Regions from separate parts of the Streptomyces sp. NPDC046759 genome, predicted to be linked through region 2. Evidence: riboswitches for the same ligand, from Rfam matches in the RefSeq annotation. Region 2 holds a riboswitch; the other holds the start of a gene.
What was found. Region 2 has a riboswitch for cyclic di-AMP ahead of ABZ919_RS06805 (NlpC/P60 family protein). Riboswitches for the same ligand answer to the same signal wherever they lie in the genome.
Positions count from the first base shown of each region.

Region 1: it holds a riboswitch for cyclic di-AMP, as region 2 does, so the genes downstream of both, ABZ919_RS27440 (C40 family peptidase) here and ABZ919_RS06805 (NlpC/P60 family protein) in region 2, are expected to answer to the same signal.

Region 1 is NZ_JBEYYJ010000022.1:106,575-109,516, reverse strand. Features, by position in the region: gene ABZ919_RS27450 (ATP-dependent Clp protease proteolytic subunit) at 20-655, shown strand; gene ABZ919_RS27445 (hypothetical protein) at 663-968, shown strand; cyclic di-AMP (ydaO/yuaA leader) riboswitch at 1,388-1,541, shown strand; gene ABZ919_RS27440 (C40 family peptidase) at 1,545-2,018, shown strand; gene ABZ919_RS27435 (ATP-binding protein) at 2,661-2,942, opposite strand, start outside.
Region 2 is NZ_JBEYYJ010000004.1:35,282-38,223, forward strand. Features, by position in the region: gene ABZ919_RS06805 (NlpC/P60 family protein) at 405-1,568, opposite strand; cyclic di-AMP (ydaO/yuaA leader) riboswitch at 1,576-1,744, opposite strand; gene pcrA (DNA helicase PcrA) at 2,000-2,942, shown strand, end outside.

The DNA of each region.
Region 1 (2,942 bases), on a different contig from region 2:
GATGAGAAGGGGTGTGCCCATGTCCCGAGCGTTCGCCCGTCATGTCCTGCCCGAGTTCACCGAGCGCACCGGCGGCGGCGTGCGCACGCTCGACCCCTACGGCAAGCTCTTCGAGGACCGGATCGTCTTCCTGGGAACGCCGCTGGACGACGCGGCCGCGAACGACGTGATGGCGCAGTTCATGTACCTGGAACACGCGGCCCCGGAACGGGACATCACGCTGTACGTCAACTCTCCGGGCGGTTCGTCCAGCGCGCTGACAGCCGTCTACGACACGATGCGCTACGTCAGTTGCGACGTGGCGACCTACTGCCTGGGCCAGGCCGCCTCCCAGGCCGCGCTGCTGCTCGCGGCCGGCACACCCGGCAAGCGGTTCACCCTGCCCGGCGCGCGCGTGGTGATCGCACAGCCCCGGCTCCCCGAGCCCGTTCAGGGCCAGCCGAGCGACCTGCTGATCCAGGCGGACGAATTGGCCCGGGTCCGCGCACTGACGGAGGAGATGCTGGTCCGGCACACGGGGCGCACGGACGAACAGGTGCACCGCGACCTGGAACGGGACTTGGTCCTCGACGCCCCGGCAGCCGTGGCCTACGGCCTGGTCGACGCGATCGTGCCCAGCCGGCGGAGCATCCCCGGCGCACCGGACCCGAGGTGAGCCGACGATGCTGCCGGACCTGCCGCCGCTGCCCGCGCTGACGCGCGCCGAGGGCGAACTGATCGACCGTTACCTGGAGGCGGCCGACCTGCTGGGCCGCGTCAATCCCGCGCACGGCGGGGACACGTATCGCGGGCTGCGCGCGGCCCAGGCGCTGGTGCGCAAGGCCGCAGAGCTGCGTGACGCCCTCGCGTTGATGCACCAGCGGGGCGAGACGGAGGTCCACGGGGACACGCTGGCACGGGCCTTGCGGGTGCTGGACGGTGAACGCCGTACCGCGCGCGTCGCGCTCCCGCCCGACGGCGTCGGCTGAGCCGGACGTCCGACCGGCCGGACCGGACCCGAGTGTCGACACGCTCCGCCCGAACGGGACGTGAAACGACCCGAACGACCTACCGCCGACCGGTGGACGTCGAGATCGTTCTCGCGGCCTTTCGGGTTGCGCACCGTGCACGTCGGACACTCGGAAGCAGGGGCTTCGTCCCAGGTCCGGGGCTACGCCCGGGTTCTGACGTCGTCTCGAACACGGCACTGTCCACCCGAACGGGTGAGTGGTGAGTAATGCCACAAATCCCCGTTTCCATTGGGATTTTCAGACTGCCGTGAGCCAAGATCCCTGTCTGACGACAAGCCCCCGCCACCGCGGCGGGGCGGTCCGGGCGGACGCCGAGTCCTGCCGCCGCCCGGATGACCGGTCGACAGGAGTGGATCGGCAGGAGTGGAGGACCCGAGCAAGACGGGTCGCCGGAGCGGACGTTCGTCTGGCAGTCACAGACGGGCCGAGGTTCCGAGCAGCCCTTGGGGTGAAGCCGCGGCAACGCGGCCGGGCAACTTCGCCAGCCCGAATCCGACAGGTCATCCTTCACAGGCGGCTGACGAAGGGTTGCGCATGACTGCGCTCAATCGTGTCCCGTCGCTCATGGCCCGGGCCGGCACGGCCTCGGCCCTCACCCTTGCCGCCGTCGGTGGCTCGATCGCGGTCCCGGGTCTCGCCACCGATGCCTCGGCCGCGACACTCGCGACGAAAGCACTGCAGGTCGCGGCCTCCAAGAAGGGCTCGCCGTACCAGTACGGAGCCACCGGGCCGCGCCGTTTCGACTGCTCGGGGCTGACGCTCTACTCGTTCAAGAAGGCGGGCAAGACCCTGCCGCGCACCGCCGCCCAGCAGTACAACAAGACGCACCACATCTCCGCCGGCAGCCGCAGGGCCGGCGACCTGGTGTTCTTCCACTCGGGCTCCAGCGTCTACCACGTCGGCATCTACGCCGGCCACGGGAAGATCTGGCACGCGCCGAAGACCGGGTCCGTGGTGAGGCTCGAGAAGATCTGGACCAGGAGCGTCTGGTACGGCCGGGTCAGCTGACTCGCCAGAGGGTGGGAGCAGCTCCGGTCAGAGGGCCGCTCCCGCCCGTCAGCGCCACCCCGGTACCCGCCCGGAGCCCGTGGGCGGCCCCGTGGGCGGCCCGCGGCGCCGCGACCGCCTGCCCGGCGTCGCGGCGGCACGCCGTCCCCTAGGGGCACCGTCTCGCTGGGGCGCCGATCCTCGGGCGCCGTCGACCAGTCACCGCCCCGAACGCCACCAGGCCACTCGTCCTCATGTCCGGCGTCACCGCAGGGACACGACCGCCGGCGCGCCACTCCCCCGGCCCCTTCTCGCCAAGCAGCCGTCACCCCGGCTCCGGCGACCGGCCCCTCACCCGACGACACCCTTCGTACCCGTACCCCATCGCCACCAGCCCGTCGCGACCGGCGTCACCGCGGGCCCCGCGTTCCGATGCCCGACGCTCCGAACCCGCCCGCCCCCACACCCCTCACCGACAGCCCGTCACCCCGCCGCCGCCACCGGCCCTCGCCCCCTGGGCCCCATACCACTCGCCGACGACCCCACACCGACCGCCACGCACCGCCCCGCACGGACCCTCATCCCCGGCGCCGCCGCCCGACACAGGCAGACGGCCCGGAGAGAGCAGCACCGGTCCAGCGCCGCGCCCGCCCCGCCGGGGGGCTACGGCTCCTGGGGGCCAGCTGCCGGGACCGGTTCGGCCGGGGTGGCCCAGGGGAGCTCGATGGAGACCGTCTTGCCGCCCTCCCGGGTGGGGCGGACGCGGAGTTTGCCGCCGCACTCGGCGGTGAGCCAGCGGATGATGACCATGCCGCGGCCGTTGTCCTGCTGGACGGCGGCAGGCAGTCTCTTCGGAAAGCGCGGATGACTGTCCGTGACGCCGATGCGTAGATGTTCGTCACGGTCCAGCGCGATGTCGACCGTGAAGGTGGGTGACTGACCGAA
Region 2 (2,942 bases):
CTGCGACCGGAAAGGTTCACCGGCTCGCGACGCCCGGCCCGGCACCTCGCCGCGTTGTCGCCTCACCCAAGTACATCCCGTACGCGGGCGACGCTCCGCCTTGCGATGCTCCCCCACTGCCTGAAGGCGTGGGAGGTGCCCCCAGCACCGGACGCCGCGAGCTCTCCAGCAAACCTTTCCGGTCACAGCACTAGGGAGCGGCAGCGCCCCACCGGTGAAGGGCCCGCGCGCGTGAAGAGCGAAAACGCCACTACGCACGCGTGGCCGCACGGAGGCCGGTACGCACGCGTGGCCGCACGGGCGCCGGTAAGCACGCGTGCGTGCACGCTCCGGCGCCCGGAGGCCGGCACGCACGCGTGGAGCCCGGAAGGGCCGGTCGTACGTCCCGGCGCGCCCGGCGGCGGTCAGCCGGGTCGGACCACGCTGTGGATGATCGATTCACCGCCGTAGTAGATGGACTCCTCGCGGACGTACGCGCCCGGCTTCGGGGCGTGGATCATCATGCCGTCGCCTATGTAGACGCCGACGTGGCTGATGTCGTCGTAGAAGAAGATCAGATCGCCCGGCCGCGCGTTGGCGAGCGAGACCGTGGTGCCCGTGTCGACCTGCTCGTACGTGGTGCGCGGAAGCGTGACACCGGCGGCCCTCCAGGCGGCCTGGGTGAGGCCCGAGCAGTCGTAGGAGTCCGGCCCGGTGGCGCCCCACACGTACGGCTTGCCGATCTGGGCGCGGGCGAAGGCGATCGCCTTCTCCGCCTTCGTGTCGTACGAGCTGGACGCCGTGGAACCGGCCGAGCCGGTGCCCGTCGAACCGGAACCGGACTGCGTCGACGAGGACGACGACGAGGCGGCCTGCTGCTGGGCCTGCTGCTTCGCCAGCTCGGCCGCCTTGCGCGCCGCCTCCTGCTGTCTCTCCCGCTCGATGGCGGCCAGCCGCGCCTTCTCCTGGACCGTCAGCTGCGACAGCAGCTCGCGCGCGGAGGCCAGCTTCTTCTGGACGGTGGCCTTGGCGGTCTGCAGGTCGTGCTGCGAGTCGGTCAGCGTCTGCAGGCTCGCCGCGGCCTCCCGCCGCTTCTTCATGGTCGCGGCCTGATCGCCGATGTAGGCGTCGACCGCGCTCTTCTCGCGCGAGGTCAGCCGGTTCATCAGCTGCGTCTGGTCGAAGTAGTCCTGCGGGTCGTCGGCCAGCAGGAAGGTGGCCGTGTCGGGGGCGGCGGCGCCGGTGCGGTACTGGGCCGCGGCGAAGGAGCCCAGTTCCTCGCGGGCCTTGTTGAGGCGTGCGGTGCGCCGGGCGACGTCGTTGCGCAGGGCGTCGACGCGTCCGCGCTGCTTGCCGGTCCGTTCCTTGGCCGCGTCGTACTTCTCGGTCGCCGACTCCGCCTGGCGGTAGAGGTCGTCGACCTTCTTCTCGACCTCCTCCAGGCTCGGCGTGTGGTGATCGGTGCGCGGTACGGCCTCGGCGGTCTGGGAGAAGACGGCCATGGAGGTGAGGGCGGCGGTGGCGAGGGCGGGGGTGCGCAGGCCCGCTGCGGTGGTTCCGCCGGGGCGCGGCTTGCGGTGCGACGCCAAGGGAGGCGACTCCTTCCAATGGGCCGCCTACCGGGTTAGCTGTCGGGTTCGGGCGGCGGTTCGGAAGGGTTGCCCTACGGCGTCGTCCCTGTGGGAGTCGGCCGATTCACCCCGGGATCGGTGGGTCCCCGGCTCCACGCACCACGCGGGCGCGCCGGACTCGGCGGAGGCCGCGCACGCGGCCTGACGGCAACCTAGCCAACTGGTGTGACAAGTGTGAAGGTTGGTGCGCGATATGTCCGATACATTTTCGTGATCTGGGCTCGGTACCGCGTTCCCGTCATCGGGTGATTCCGCAGCGTGAGGGGTTCTGGCGGTCGGCCCGAGGAGTTCTGGCGATCCGCCCGAGGGGCTCTGCCGGTCCGCCTGTGACAGTCGTCTTTCCGGGACGGCGACCGGTTGTCGGTGGGGCGCCCTAGACTCGGAGAGCGATGAGCAGCCTCTTTGACGACAGCTTCCTGGCGGACCTCCAGCCCTCTCGCGGGCGCGAGGAGGAGCCCCCGCCGCCGCCCGAGGACGATCACGTACCGGAGTCGATTCCGGACGATCTGTTCGGCGGGAAGTTCGACGTGCCGCCGGACCGGGACGCCTACTACCGCGACGGCGCCCCCCGCCCCCCGCTCGACGCGGCGGCGCTGCTGGAGGGGCTGAACGAGAACCAACGCGCCGCGGTCGTCCACGCCGGGTCCCCGCTGCTCATCGTCGCGGGCGCCGGTTCCGGCAAGACCCGTGTGCTCACCCACCGCATCGCCCACCTGCTCGCCGAGCGGAACGTCCACCCGGGCCAGATCCTCGCGATCACCTTCACCAACAAGGCCGCGGGCGAGATGAAGGAACGCGTCGAGCAGCTCGTCGGGCCGCGCGCGAACGCGATGTGGGTGATGACCTTCCACAGCGCGTGCGTGCGCATCCTGCGCCGGGAGTCGAAGAAGCTCGGCTTCACGTCGTCGTTCTCCATCTACGACGCCGCGGACTCGAAGCGCCTGATGGCCCTGGTCTGCCGCGACCTGGACCTCGATCCCAAGCGCTTCCCGCCGAAGTCGTTCAGCGCGAAGATCAGTAACCTGAAGAACGAGCTGATCGACGAGGAGGACTTCGCTTCCCAGGCCACCGACGGATTCGAGAAGACCCTCGCGCAGGCCTACGCGCTCTACCAGTCGCGGCTGCGCGAGGCCAACGCGCTCGACTTCGACGACCTGATCATGACGACGGTCAACCTGCTGCGCGCCTTCCCGGACGTCGCCGAGCACTACCGCCGCCGCTTCCGCCACGTCCTGGTCGACGAGTACCAGGACACCAACCACGCCCAGTACGCCCTGGTCCGCGAGCTGGTCGGCACCGGCGAGCGTGCCCCCGAGGACGCCGACACCCCGC